Regions from separate parts of the Ancylobacter sp. SL191 genome, predicted to be linked through region 2. Evidence: predicted binding sites of a transcription regulator. Region 2 holds the regulator's gene; each other region holds the start of a gene.
The links. The regulator PhoB, encoded in region 2, activates phosphate uptake and scavenging genes when phosphate is short. The targets are predictions, from matches to a motif close to TGTCATNNANCTGTCAT.

Region 1: the regulator PhoB is predicted to act here: its motif matches at 3,085-3,101, upstream of OU996_RS07665 (YdcH family protein).
Region 3: the regulator PhoB is predicted to act here: its motif matches at 1,971-1,987, upstream of OU996_RS17680 (esterase-like activity of phytase family protein).

What each region holds. Positions count from the first base shown of each region.
Region 1 covers NZ_CP113056.1:1,696,268-1,701,086, reverse strand. Annotated here, with positions in the region: gene OU996_RS07690 (putative bifunctional diguanylate cyclase/phosphodiesterase) at 1-362, shown strand, start outside; gene OU996_RS07685 (YqgE/AlgH family protein) at 439-1,065, opposite strand; gene OU996_RS07680 (protein-disulfide reductase DsbD domain-containing protein) at 1,199-2,035, shown strand; gene OU996_RS07675 (peroxiredoxin) at 2,176-2,661, shown strand; gene OU996_RS07670 (YdcH family protein) at 2,722-2,928, opposite strand; gene OU996_RS07665 (YdcH family protein) at 3,130-3,306, shown strand; gene OU996_RS07660 (propionyl-CoA synthetase) at 3,677-4,819, shown strand, end outside.
Region 2 covers NZ_CP113056.1:869,108-873,926, reverse strand. Annotated here, with positions in the region: gene OU996_RS03900 (bifunctional transcriptional activator/DNA repair enzyme AdaA) at 1-466, shown strand, start outside; gene OU996_RS03895 (hypothetical protein) at 488-1,891, opposite strand; gene phoB (phosphate regulon transcriptional regulator PhoB) at 2,143-2,844, opposite strand; gene phoU (phosphate signaling complex protein PhoU) at 2,876-3,589, opposite strand; gene pstB (phosphate ABC transporter ATP-binding protein PstB) at 3,609-4,430, opposite strand; gene pstA (phosphate ABC transporter permease PstA) at 4,439-4,819, opposite strand, start outside.
Region 3 covers NZ_CP113056.1:3,855,842-3,860,660, forward strand. Annotated here, with positions in the region: gene recJ (single-stranded-DNA-specific exonuclease RecJ) at 65-1,885, opposite strand; gene OU996_RS17680 (esterase-like activity of phytase family protein) at 2,105-3,415, shown strand; gene OU996_RS17685 (DMT family transporter) at 3,455-4,324, opposite strand; gene OU996_RS17690 (alpha/beta hydrolase) at 4,562-4,819, shown strand, end outside.

The DNA of each region.
Region 1 (4,819 bases), 830 kb from region 2:
CTGCCCCTGCCTCGCTCGGCGGCCGGCTGCTGGCGCGCGGCAAGGGCAAGGACGCCGCCAAGGACGGCGACACGACGGTGGGCCAGCCGGCCCCGGCCCCGGTGCGGGCGGCTCCGGCCGGCGCCGCCGCGCCCCGTCCCGCGCGCCCAGCGCCCCCGCCGAACGGCACGCCGCGCCCCGCCGCCAATGGCGCCCCGGCCCGGCCGGCGCCCGCCACGCCGCCGACCGTCGCCGTGCCGCGCGCGGCACAAGGCAATGGGGCGCCGGGCGAGGCTGGACGCACGCCAGCTGCACCCGCCGGCGCGGCGCAGGAGGGCCCGCCGAGCGTGCCCGCCGCGGCAAAGGCCGCACCCTCAAACTGAGGCGACTGAATCCGAGGACACGTCGCCTGCGCCCATGTGTTTTCGGCAATCCTATCGGGGCGACGTGTCCGGGCCGTCAGGCGTGACCGGCCTCCGAGGACAGCATGCCCGGATCAATGCCGATCTTGCGCAGCGCCAGCTCATATTTGGCGCCGGCATCGGCGTCGAACACCAGCGAACGGTCCGCCGGGCAGTGCAGCCAGCCATTCTGCTGGATCTCGTTCTCAAGCTGGCCCGGCGCCCAGCCGGCATAGCCGAGCGCCAGCACCGCATTGGCGGGCCCGCCGCCGGCGGCGATCGCCTTCAGAATGTCGAGCGTCGCGGTGAGGCAGATGCCGTCATCGATCGGCAGCGTCGAATCCTGGATGAAGAAATCCGCGCTGTGCAGCACGAAGCCGCGCCCGGTCTCCACCGGCCCGCCCTTCAGCACCCGCACCCCGCCGGCACTGCGCGGCAAATGGATGCGTTCATCCTGCGGGATGACGTCGAGCTGCACGAGCAGATCGGTGAATTTGATGTTGCTGGCGGGCTGGTTGACGATGATGCCCATCGCTCCCTCGGGCGAGTGGGCGCACAGATAGATCACCGCGCGCGCAAAACGCTCGTCGCGCATGCCCGGCATGGCGACCAGCATCTGCCCTTCGAGAAAGGTTCCGCTCGAACCGCCGCCGGAACTTCCACGGCCTTCCCGTCCGATCCACATGTGGGAAAGCGTAAACCTCGCCGGGGCATTTTCAAGCCCCGCCGGGCGTGGCCACCCGCCGCGCCGGAGCCCTCACACGAAAGTGCGGCGCGTCCGCTTTCCATGCGCCGGCCGGCAGGGTATCGCCTCAATCATGGTTGTCCGTCGCGCCCTCCTCACAGCCCTCATCACCGCCGGCCTTGCGGCCACAGCGCCCGCACGGGCCGAAATCGCGTCGGGCTGGTCGGCGCCCTCCGGCACGGCGGTGCGGCTGGTCGCGGCGTCCGAGGGAGGCGCGCTCACCGGCGGCGTTCAGATCCGCCTCACCCCCGGCTGGAAGACCTATTGGCGCTACCCGGGCGATGCCGGCGTGCCGCCGCGCTTCGACTGGTCGGGATCGAGCAATGTCGGCGCGGTCGAAGTGCTCTGGCCGGCGCCCGTGCGTTTCGACGAGGGGGGAAGCCTCTCCATCGGCTACAAGAGCGACGTCACCCTGCCCTTCAAGGTCACCCCGCGCGAGGCCGGCAAGCCGGTCGAGCTGCGGCTCGCGCTCGATTTCGCGGTGTGCGAGAAGATCTGCCAGCCCGCCACCGCCAATGTGACACTCGACGTGCCTGCCTCCGGCGCCGGGGCGCCCTCGCCAACCCTCACCGCCGCCCTCGCCGCCGTTCCGCTCACCGCGACCCTCGGGGCGGGCGCCGCGCCGGCCATCGAGAGCGCGACATTGGAGGGCAGCGGCGAGCAGCGCCGCATCCGCATCCTTGCCCGCGTCGGCGATGCCGGCACGGCCGATCTCTTCGTCGAGGGGCCGGACGACAACTGGGCCCTGCCGCTCCCCGAGCGCAGCGCCGGGCCGGACGGGCGCGCGGTGTTCACCCTGCCGGTCGATGGCGTGCCCTCGGGCGGCGATATCGCGACGACGCTGCTGCGCTTCACCCTCACCGACCGCGCCGGCGCGGTCGAGGTGACGGCCCCGCTTTCCGCTCCCTGATACGGCTTCCCGCGACGCGGGAAATGGCTATTCTACCGTCGCCCGGCCGACCGGCGGCCCGTGCCCGCGGCGGTACGGGCCTGCCGGCTGGCCTGAACGATCCCGCGCATATCCGTCTTCGCGCACGAAAGGAAACACCCATGACGATCAAGGTCGGCGATCAGCTGCCTAGCGCCACCTTCCGCATCGCCACCGCCGACGGGCCGGTGCCGACCTCCACCGAGGAGTTCTTCAAGAACAAGAAGGTCGTGCTCTTCGCGGTGCCCGGCGCCTTCACGCCCACCTGCCACAAGAACCACCTGCCGAGCTTCATCGCCCGCGTGGACGATTTCCTCGCCAAGGGCGTCAGCACCATCGCGGTGACCGCCGTGAACGACCCCTTCGTCATGGAAGCCTGGCAGAAGGCGTCCGGCGCCAGCGACAAGATTGTCTTCCTCTCGGACGGCAACGGTGAATTCGCCAAGGCGCTCGGCCTCGAACTCGACGCCTCGGGCGCGGGCCTCGGCCTGCGCTCCAAGCGCTATTCCATGCTGGTCGATGACGGCGAGGTGCTGATCCTCAATGTCGAGCCGGTGCCGAGCAAGGCCGACACGACCAACGCCGACGTGCTGCTCACGCAGTTCTGATCGCGCCGCCCTGACGCCATCCCGGCCGCGTGCCGGGATGGTTGCGGTGCAGCATCACGCTTACGCGATGATGTCCGGGCAGATCTGGTCCTCAACGAAGCTGATGCGGTCCTTCAGCACCAGCTTGCGCTTCTTGAACCGGGCCAATTGAAGCTGATCGCTGCCAGGCATCTGCTGCAGTGTCGCAATGGCCGCATCGAGATCACGATGCTCCTGCTTAAGGCGCTCGAGGAGAGCCCTCAGCTCGGTTTCCTCATCCGCCGTTATCTGTATCAAACCTTCGACCCGCGACCCGACTCGCTCCGGTCTGCCGAAGCTTGCGGCCGAGTATTGCTGGCCAGGCCAGCCCCTGCAACATCCCCGAACAGGCGACCGCCCATGGTGCGGCGCAGCGCATCGTTTCGTCGACAGATCGCGGCTTGCGTGACACACTCATGACGCTCGTTTCCGAATGACAGGGAGATGCCCATGTCTTTGCAAGCGCATGTCGCGGAACTGGAAAGGCGCCATCAGGCTCTGGAGAAGGAACTGCGTGAAGAAATGACCCGCCCGTCGTCCAACGATGTACGGGTGGCCGATCTGAAACGGCGGAAGCTTCATCTGAAGGATGAAATCTCGCGGCTCAAGGGCGCGACGCTGCATTAAGGCCAAGCCAGTGCCGGTGGCCCCATCCCGATCGAGATGAAGGGCCGCCTTCTGCCGGACGCGAGCATGCCACGCCGCGAAGGTCGAGCAACTTTCGGCGAGAATGCTCCGGGGCCTGCGCTCGCAACCCGAGCGAGCGCGGCCCGTATGGACGGCATGCAGGCCCACCGGACACCCGCCCGCGATCAACGCGAAAGAACTCCGCCGCCGGCCTGACAAGGGCCGGCGGTTCGCGTTTCAGACTCAACCACGGGGACATGACGTAGGGTCGACCAAGGTCGTACGCATTTGAGCGTTCTTGAATACCCGCCCGCGAGCCGTGAAATTGAGGGTAACAGAAGAAAAATCGCCCCTCTGGGAGAACGCCACCATGAGCGCCGCGCCTGCGACCGACCCCGCGCGCCCTCCATCGGGCCGCTACGCCGCCATCCACGCCCGCTCCATCGCCGATCCGCAAGGGTTCTGGCGCGAGGCTGCCGAGGCCATCGACTGGATGGAACCGCCGCGCCGCGTGTTCGATCCCGAAGCCGGGGTCTATGGGCGCTGGTTCGCCGGCGGCATGACCAATGTGTGCCACAACGCGGTCGACCGGCACGTCGCCGCCGGGCGCGGGGCACAGGCGGCGATCCTCTATGACAGCCCGGTGAGCGGCACCCAGCGCACCATCACCTACGTCGACTTGCAGACCGAGGTAGCGACGCTTGCCGGCGTGCTGCGCGCCATGGGTGTGGAGGCCGGCGACCGCGTCGTCATCTACATGCCGATGATCCCGGAAGCCGTGTTCGCCATGCTGGCCTGCGCCCGCATCGGCGCGGTGCATTCCGTCGTGTTCGGCGGCTTCGCGGCGGCGGAGCTGGCGAGCCGCATCGACGATGCCCAGCCGAAGATCGTGCTGTCCGCCTCCTGCGGCATAGAGCCGAGCCGCGTCGTCCATTACAAGCCGCTGCTCGACCTCGCCCTCACCATCGCCACCCACAAGCCGGCGGCCTGCCTGATCTTCCAGCGCCCGCAGGTCGCGGCGAGCCTTGTGCCGGGACGCGATCAGGACTGGGCGACGCGCCGCGACGAGGCCCTCGCGGCGGGGGTGAGCGCCGCCTGCGCGCCGGTGGCGGCGACCGATCCGCTCTACATCCTCTACACCTCCGGCACGACGGGAAAGCCCAAGGGCGTGGTGCGCGACACCGGCGGCTACATGGTGGCGCTGCGCTGGTCGATGGAAGGGCTCTATGGCGTGGCGCCGGGCGAGGTGTTCTGGTCGGCCTCGGATATTGGCTGGGTGGTCGGCCATTCCTACATCGTCTACGCCCCGCTGCTCACCGGCTGCACCACGGTGCTTTATGAGGGCAAGCCGGTCGGCACGCCCGATGCCGGCGCGTTCTGGCGGGTGATCGAGCAGTACAAGGTCGCCGCGCTGTTCACGGCGCCAACCGCGCTGCGCGCCATCAAGAAGGAAGACCCCGAGGGTCTTCTGATGCAGGACTATGACCGTTCCTCGCTGCGCACCCTGTTCCTC
Region 2 (4,819 bases):
CACCCATCTGCACCTGCTGGAATTCATCGAGCGGCGCGGCCTGCCGGCGGAAATCGCCCGGCTGCGCCAGGGCGTGAAGGGCGCGCTCGGCATTGGCAGTACGGCGCCGACCGAGCAGATCCGCGCCGAGCTGGGCGCCTATTTCGCGGGCCGCTCGGCCGATTTCGCGACGCCCGTGGCGCTCGACGGCAGCGCCTTCACCCGCGCCGTCTGGGCCGAGCTGCGCCGCATCCCGGCGGGGGAGAGCGTGAGCTATGCCGAGATCGCCCGGCGCATCGGCGCGCCCGCGGCGATCCGCGCCGTGGCGCGGGCGAACGGCGCCAACCAGCTGGCCCTCATCATCCCCTGCCATCGCGTCATCGGCGCGGATGGCGCGCTCACCGGCTATGGCGGCGGCCTCTGGCGCAAGCAGCGGCTGCTGGAGATCGAGGCGCAGTACCGCACCCGGCCGCAGCAAGTGGGGTGAGGCGTCCGCCAGAGGCGGCAGCTAGGGCGCGGCGGCGGTCCGCTTGTCCCGTGCGCGGGCGATGCAGGCCAGCGAGGTGACGATGACCAGCGCCGCGAACACGCCGGGCGGGAAGATATAGCGTGCATCCCCGGCCGGCGCGGCGACGAAGAGCAGCCCCAGAAAACCGAGCGTGCCGGCATAGAGCACCAGCGGCAGCAGAGCGCCCCGCCGGTCGATCCACAGCGCCGGAAGCAGGAAGAAGGCGGCAAGGCCGACCAGGACATAGCCGCGCCGCCAGGGTGCGTTGGCGCCTTCGACGATCATCTGGATCAGGCGGGCCGCTCGTTCGGGAAAGGCGAGGGTGAAGCCGTAGGGGTTGTCGTCGATGCCGCCATGAGTCGGGTAATAGGTGGCAGGGGTGTTCAGGCCCATTTGCTGCTCGAACACCGCAAGGCGGGTGGCGAGATAGCAGCCGGGATGCGCGACCAGAATTTCCCGCCAGCGCTGCTCGATAGCGGGTACGCGGCGCCACATATAGCGGGGCCCGAGGCGCTCATTCCACAGCGGCGTGTCGAAGGTCAGGTTGATATGGCGGGGATTGTGCAGCGCCCGCAGCTCCTCCACCGTGAACGGGTCGCCGGGGGTGATGACATCGGTCAGCAGGGACTGCCCGGCGCAGATCGAGGTGCCGGCGATGTCCCACAGCTGGATGTTCGTCATCATCGGCCCGACCGACGGTAGCCGCTGCAGGTCCGGCAGGCGCCAGAGCGTGCTCGCATAGGCAAGAGCCAGCGTCACCACGATGCCAAGACCGGCCGCCACGCGTTGCCGCCCGGTCGAGGCGGCACCGGCGGGCTTCCACACGACCAGCAGCATGAAGGGCAGCACCAGCGGCAGCGCGTTGTAGCGCAGCGCGATGGAGGCGGTGAGGCAGGCGAACAGAGCGACGAATTTCGCCCAGGAGAAGCGGCGCGTGCCGGACAGCCACAGGGCGACCGCCATCACCGCGAAGGTGCCGACGGTCACGTCCTTCCACAGCACGATCAGGGCGCCGATCAGCGTGGGAAACACGACGAACAGGCCGAGGAACACCGCCATGAGCGGGACCGACACCCTGGCCGATGGGGCGAGATGGCGGATGATGAGGTTGGCCGAGAGGAACAGGGCAAAGGACTGGAAGAGCAGCAGACCGCCGGGATTGCCCGGCAGGTGCCGGAAGAGGAAGAACAGATAGTCATGCACGGGCGGCCAGAGCGCCGTCTCCACCCCCTCGATGGACTGGCGGTAGGCATAGAGGCTGTCGAACGACATCAGCCCCGGCCAGACGGTGAAGGCGATAAAGGCGGTGGCGAGGCCGGCCATCAGGAAGGCGGCGAGGAGGTCGGCGCGCCGGGCGTCGCCTGCGTCTGCCTGCGGCAGATGCGCGTTCTCGGGCGCTGACATTGACGTAACCATCCGCTCTCCATCGGGAGGGCCGCGCCGGCAGGGAGCGAATGAAACGCGCACCGTCGCGGAAGGCGGATGATGTTCCATATCCGGCGACGGGAGGCAACGCGGCAGGAGCGCGGTAGGGGGGCCGGCACGCGGGCTTCGCGCGCCCACGAAAAAGCCGCCGGCCCTCGCGGGGCGGCGGCTTGTCATTTAGGTTCCCGCCCTAATGGGCGCGGGCGAACATTTCGTTGCGCCGCCTCGCGCTAATGGGCGCGGGCGAACATCTCGTTGAACGAGTAGCCCGAGCCGCGCACGGTGCGGATGGGGTCCGGCTGGCGCGGGCGGTTGAGCGCTTTGCGCAGGCGGCCGACATGCACGTCGACGGTGCGCTCGTCGATATAGACGTCCTGGCCCCACACGCCGTCGAGCAGCTGCTCGCGCGAATAGACCCGGCCGGGCGACTGCATGAGGAATTCGAGCAGCCGGAATTCAGTCGGGCCGAGATGCAGCTCGCGCCCGGCGCGGTGGACGCGCTTTGTCTCGCGGTCGAGTTCGATGTCGCCGGCGCGCAAGAGCGTCGAGACATGCTCGGGCTTGGCCCGGCGCAGCAGCGCCCGCACGCGGGCGACGAGCTCCGGCACCGAGAAGGGCTTGACCACATAGTCGTCGGCGCCGGTGGCGAGGCCGCGCACGCGCTCAGTCTCCTCGCCACGGGCCGTGAGCATGAGAACGGGCATGCGCTCGGTCTCCGGCCGGGCCCGCAGGCGCCGGCACAGCTCGATGCCGGAGAGGCCGGGCAGCATCCAGTCGAGGATCAGGAGGTCCGGCACGCTCTCGCGCAGCCGGGTCTCCGCCTCGTCGCCGCGCCCGACGCTGTCGACGGCATAGCCTTCGGATTCGAGATTGTAGCGCAGCAGGAGGGTGAGGGGCTCCTCATCCTCCACGATCAGAATATTGGTGGCCATGGCGTCATCCCCGGTCGTCGGTCACGCCGGCTCAGGCCGGGAAGGGCAGCGAGGTGAGGCTGCTGGTATCCTGCTTCGGCCGCTCGTCGGTGAGCTGCTGACCGGTGGCGAGATAGTTCACGGTCTCGGCGATGTTGGTGGCGTGGTCGCCGATGCGCTCGATGTTCTTGGCGCAGAACAGCAGATGCGTGCACAGCGAGATGTTGCGCGGATCCTCCATCATATAGGTCAGGAGTTCGCGGAACAGCGAGGTGTAGAGGACGTCGATGTCGCCATCGCGGCGCCAGACTTCCAGCGCGCGGTCATTGTCGCGGCTGGCATAGGAGTCCAGCACCATCTTGAGCTGCTCCAGCACCATGCCGGACATGTGCTCGACGCCGCGCACCAGCTTCTGCGGGTGGAACTCGCCGGTCAGCGCCAGCACGCGCTTGGCGGTGTTCTTGGCGAGGTCGCCGATGCGCTCGAGGTCGTTGGCGATGCGCATGGCGGCCACGATCTCGCGCAGATCGCCGGCCAGAGGCTGGCGGCGGGCGATGGTGAGGATGGCCTTTTCCTCGATCTCGCGCTGGAGCAGGTCGACCGGGCCGTCGAGCACGATCACCTTCTGGGCGAGCTCGGTGTCGCGCTTGACCAGCGCCTCGACCGAATCCGCGACGAGGCGCTCGGCCTGACCGCCCATCTCCACCACGCGGCGGCTGAGCTCCTTGAGGTCGGCGTCGAAGGACGAAACGATATGTTCGGTCATGGGAGGCTCCTCTGCCGGCTCAGCCGAAGCGGCCGGTGATGTAGTCGCGGGTGCGGGCCTCGCGCGGATTGGTGAAGATCTCGTTCGACGCGGCGACCTCGATCAGTTCGCCGAGATAGAAGAAGGAGGTGATGTCGGCGCAGCGCGCCGCCTGCTGCATGTTGTGCGTCACGATGACGATGGTGAATTCCTGCTTCAGCTCGTCGATCAGATCCTCGATCTTCGAGGTCGAGATCGGGTCGAGCGCCGAGGTGGGCTCGTCGAGCAGGATCACTTCCGGGCGCACGGCGATGGTGCGGGCGATGCACAGGCGCTGCTGCTGGCCGCCGGACATGCCGAGCGCCGAGGTGTGGAGACGGTCCTTGGTCTCCTCCCAGATCGCCGCCTTGCGCAGGCACCACTCCACGCGCTCGTCCATCTGCGCCTTGGAGAGCTTCTCGTGCAGCTTCACGCCGAAGGCGATGTTGTCATAGATCGACATCGGGAAGGGCGTCGGCTTCTGGAACACCATGCCGATGCGCGAGCGCACCACGGTGGAGTCCAGATCCTTGGAGAGCAGGTCGACGCCGTCGAACAGGATCTTCCCTTCCGCGCGCTGGCCCGGATAGAGCTGGTACATGCGGTTGAAGATGCGCAGCAGCGTGGACTTACCGCAGCCCGAGGGTCCGATCATCGCGGTAACGCGCTTCTCGGGGATCTCGAAATTGATGTTCTTCAGGGCGTGGTTGTCGCCATAGAAGAAGTTCAGCCCCTCGACCTTGAGCTTGGGCTCGGCGGACGGCGCGGTGGCGCGGTTCACGGCGGAGGCGATGTCGATCGACGTTTCAGCAGCGAAATTCATGGTCCGTCTCACTTCATCTTCGCCAGGACGAGGCGGGAAAGAATGTTCAGGGTCAGCACCCCGACGGTGATGATGAGCGCGCCGGCCCAGGCCAGGGCGACCCAGTCCTCGAAGGGGCTGGCGGCGTATTGATAAATGGCGATCGGCAGAGACGCCATGGGCACGCTGAGGTCCAGCGACCAGCCATTATTGCCGAGCGAGGTGAACAGCAGAGGCGCGGTCTCGCCGGCGGCGCGGGCCACGGCCAGCAGGATGCCGGTAACGATGCCGGCGCGGGCCGCCCGCCAGGTGACCAGGGTGACCACCTTCCACGCCGGCGCGCCGAGCGCGAAGGCCGCCTCGCGCAGGCCGATCGGCACCAGGTTCAGCATGTCTTCGGTGGTGCGCAC
Region 3 (4,819 bases), 1.7 Mb from region 2:
GCCTGAAGAACTGATTCAACAGGCTCGCAGGTTGATTCAGATGGCCGGCTCAAGCCCATGACAATCAACCGATTTCGGGCATGGCGACATCGCTGACGCGCAGATTGACCTGCGTGCGCCCCTGCCAGCTATCGAGTTCCAGCATGCCGGCGACATGGATGTTCTGGCCGCGCGCGGCGAGCAGGCTCTGGCCGAGCGGCGTGTTCACGGCACGAAAGGCGACGCCGGACAGGATGGTGCCGTCCGAGCTGCGCAGCCGCACCCGCACCTGATCGGCGCTGCCGGCCTCGGCATAGACGAGGCGATGGGCGGGAAAGGCGAAGATCGGCTGCGGGTTGCCGGCGCCATAGGGCCCGGCACGCTCGATCAGTTCGATCAGTTCTGGCGTCGCGCCAGCGGCGGAGAGCGCGCCGTCGATCACCGTCTCATCGACCGCCCGCGCTTCCTCCACCGCGCCGGAGAGCGCCTCGTCGAGATAGGCGCGCAGATCCCCCAACCGCTCACGGGCGATGGTGAGGCCGGCCGCCATGGCGTGCCCGCCGCCCTTCACCAACAGACCCCGATCCACCGCGCCGCGCACGGCGCGGCCGACATCGACGCCGGGGATGGAACGGGCCGAGCCGGACCCCATGGCGCCGGTAAAGGCGATGGCGAAGGCGGGACGGCCAAACTTCTCCTTCAGCCGGGCGGCCACCAGCCCGACCACGCCGGGATGCCAGCCCTCGCCGGAAGAGAGGATAACCGTGCCCTCCCCGGCAAGGCCGAGCGAGGCTTCCGCTTCGGCCTCGGCCTGCGCGACGATGGCGCGCTCCACCTGCTGGCGCTCGGTATTCAGCCGGTCGAGTTCGGCGGCGATCACCGCCGCCTCGATGGGATCGCGGGTGAGCAGCAGCCGCGTGCCGAGCGCGGCGTCGCCAATGCGCCCGCCGGCATTGATGCGCGGTCCCAGCAGGAAACCGAGATGCCACGCCTTGGGCGGGCCGGAAAGGCGGGCGGCATCCATCAGCGCCGTCAGCCCCGGCCGTAGCCGCTGGCGCAGCACAATCAGCCCCTTGGTGACGAAGGCGCGGTTGAGGCCGGTGAGCGGCACCACATCCGCCACCGTGCCGAGCGCGACGATGTCGAGAAAGGACAGGAGGTCCGGCGCCGGCCGGGCATCGGTCCAGAAGCCGCGCCGGCGCAGCTCGCGCACCAGACCAACGGCGGTGATGAAGACAATGCCGACGGCGCAGAGATGGCCGAGGCCGGACAGGTCATCCGCGCGGTTCGGGTTCACCAGCGCGGTGACCTCCGGCAGGCTCTCGCCGGCCTGGTGATGGTCGATCACCACCACGTCCAGCCCCAGCTCGCGGGCGCGGGCGAAGGGCTCGAAGCTCATCGTGCCGCAATCGACGGTGACGAGCAGCCGCGCGCCATTGGCCGCCAGCGCCTCGATGGCCGGGATATTCGGCCCGTAACCCTCGAAGATGCGGTCGGGAATGTGGAAGGCGGGGTCGAGCCCGCCGGCACGCAGCACCTCGACCAGCAGCGCGGTGGAGGTGGCGCCGTCCACGTCATAATCGCCGAACACCGCGACCGCCTCGCCCTTCTCCACCGCATCGGCGAGGCGGGCGACGGCGGGGGCCATGTCGGTCAGCGTGTCCGGGTCCGGCAGCAGGCGGCGCACCGTCGGATCGAGATAGGCCTCGACCTCCTCGATGGCGACGCCGCGCCCGGCCAGCACGCGGGCGAGAATTTCCGGCACGCCCTGGCGCTGGACGATGGCCATCGTCGTCTGTGCGCCGCGCGCGTCCAGCCGCTCGCGCCAGAAGCGGCCCAGCGCGGAATGCTTCACACCGAGAAAGGCACGCGGCGCCGGCGCCGCGGTCGGGAGGGTCAGACTCATGCGCGGAGGATAAGCCCTAACTTGGCGGGCGCGTCGAGAGGCGGCGCGCCTCTCAGGCGCGGACGGCGGGAAATGGTCATGAACATGTCGTGCGCCTGTTGCCGCAACGACATGGGCGAGCCTCAGGAAAGGCGCCTCGGCTCACCCGATCCCCACGACAGGAGACCAACCATGTCGCTGCGTTCCTCGCTGCTCGCCGGCGCCGCCGTCGCGCTGCTGATGCTGGGCACGCCCGCCCGCGCCGACCAGACCTTCCCGGCGACGCTCGCCGGCCACGCCGTGCTGCCGGCGCAGACCTTCATCGAGATGCCCGCCGACGCGCCCGAAGATCTCAAGACCTCCGGCAAATTCACGACCGGCGCGCGCGTGGAAGCCATCGGCTCGGTGATGGGCAAGTCGGCGGGCCGCCCGACGGGAGTCGCCGTGCCGTTCAAGGGCCAGCCGGTCCAGGGCCATTCCGGCATCAAGGTGATGCCGGACGGCTCGTTCTGGATCATCACCGACAACGGCTTTGGCTCGAAGGCCAACAGCCCGGATTCGGCGCTGTTCCTGCGCCATTACAAGGTCGACTGGTCGACGGGGGCGTTCCAACCGGTCGAGACCATCTTCCTCACCGATCCCGACAAGAAGGTGCCGTTCCGCATCGTCCATGAGGGTACGGACAAGCGTTACCTGACCGGCGCTGACTTCGACATCGAGAGCTTCCAGATCATCGGCGACGATCTGTGGATCGGCGAGGAATTCGGCCCCTTCCTCATCAAGGCCGACCTGACCGGCAAGGTGAAGCAGGTGTTCGAGACGGTGGCCGGCGAGACGCCGGTGCGCTCGCCCGACAGCCCCTCCGTCACCTCCCCCGCCGCGCCGAACGCGCCGGCGACCTTCAACGCCCGCCGCTCCAAGGGCTATGAGGGCATGGCCGCCTCCAAGGACGGCAAGTTCCTCTACGCCCTGCTCGAAGGCCCGCTCTGGGACGCTTCGACGAAGGACTGGCAGAAGACCGCCGACGGCAAGGAATTCCTGCCGATCCTCGAATTCGATGTGGCCAACGGCAAGTGGACCGGGCGCATGTGGCAGTACGTTCTCGAGCAGAACGGCCATGCCATCGGCGACTTCAACATGATCGACGGCACGACCGGCCTGATCATCGAGCGCGACAATGGCGAGGGCACCAAGGACAAGGCCTGCGCCGAGGGCACCAAGGGCCCGGACTGCTTCCACGACCTCGCCAAGTTCAAGCGCATCTACAAGATCGAGCTGACCGACGCCAATGCCGGCCAGCCGGTGCGCAAGATCGGTCATATCGACCTGATGAACATCGCCGATCCCGACAAGAAGGCCCGCAAGGCGCTGAATGACGGCGTGCTGACCTTCCCGTTCTTCACCATCGAGGACGTGGATGTGGTCGACGCCACGCATATCGTGGTCGGCAACGACAACAACCTGCCCTTCTCCTCCTCGCGCGATCCCGCGAAGGCGGACGACAACGAGCTGATCCTGCTCGAGGTCGGCGATTTCCTGAAGGCCAAGTGAAGCGCGAGAACAGGAGCCGGGGCGGCCACGCCCCGGCTGTCACGCCGTGTCGGGCAACGTGGTGGGCGCGGAGGGCTTGCGCAGGATGAGCGCGACGCCGATCACCATCACCAGTGCGCCGATGAGCTTCACCAGCGAGGGCGCGTCGCCGATCAGCACGATGCCGAACAGCACGGTGAGCAGCGGGTTGAGCATCGAATAGGGCACCACCGCGTTCACCGAATGGCGCTGCAGCAGCCAGTACCAGATGCCGTAGCCGATGATCGACGAGGCGATGGCACTGTAGATCACGGCCATCCAGCCATGGATTCCCGCCGTCGCCACCATGCCCCAACGGTCCGCCTCGAACAGCCATGACGCAAGGAACAGCTGTGGCACGGAGAACAGCGAGGACCACCCCATCATGGTCATGGGCGAGACGCTGGACATGTGGTTGACGATGAGATTGGTCACCGCCCAGCCGGTGGCGCTGGCAACCAGCAGGGCGAGACCGAGCGGGCTCGGCCAGGTCGGCCCGGCGGCGATGATGAGAATGCCGGCGAGCGAGATCGCCAGCCCGGCGGTGCGCAGCCGTCCCAGCGGCTCCTTCAGCATCAGGCACGCCAGCACCGTAGCGATCGGTCCGCCGAGCTGGATGATGACCGCGCTCGTGCCGGCCTCCGCATGCTCCAGCGCCGCGAACAGCAGGCCGAAATGCACCGTGCCGAAGGTGAAGGACACCAGCAGAATGCCCGGAAGCTGCGCACGGGTGATGCGGGTGAACGGGACCAGCAGCGCCGACACCACGACGAATCGCAGCGCCGTCGTCAGCAAGGGCGGGATCTCCTGAACGCCGAGCTTGATGACGATCATGTTCAGCGCCCAGACGCAGACGACGGCGAGGGCGAGCAGCTTGTCACGAAAGGGCATGGGGACGCAGTGGCGAGGGACGACCGGCAACCCCGGGCGGAAGCTGCCACCGGCGCGGACTCGCGAAAGGGCGGCCAGTTTCCCGCTGATAGCGCCCCCGCGCCTCAAAGCAAAGCCGGCATCGCCGATGCCTGCCCTGCACCGGCCTCATGGCGGAGGTGCTGGCCTCCGGTCTCGGGCGGCGACGCGGCGCCCTGCCCTCTTGCGGCGCCAAGCCGGCTGGGTATGGTGCGCGCCATGCTCGACCTGTCGCTCCTCGGCCGCCTGTCCTTCCAGCACGCCGCGCCCTCCAAGCCGCCGCTGCCGCCCGGCCGGCATGATCTCGGCCTGTTCGACACGCGCGACTATGTGCTGATCGTGCCCGAGGGAATCGATCCCGGCCGGCCGACGCCCTTCATGTGCCTGTTCCATGGTGGCGGCGGCAGCGCCGAGAAGATCCTGCCGATCATGCGCCGCCATGCGGAGGAACGCGGTTTCCTGCTGCTGGTGCCGCAG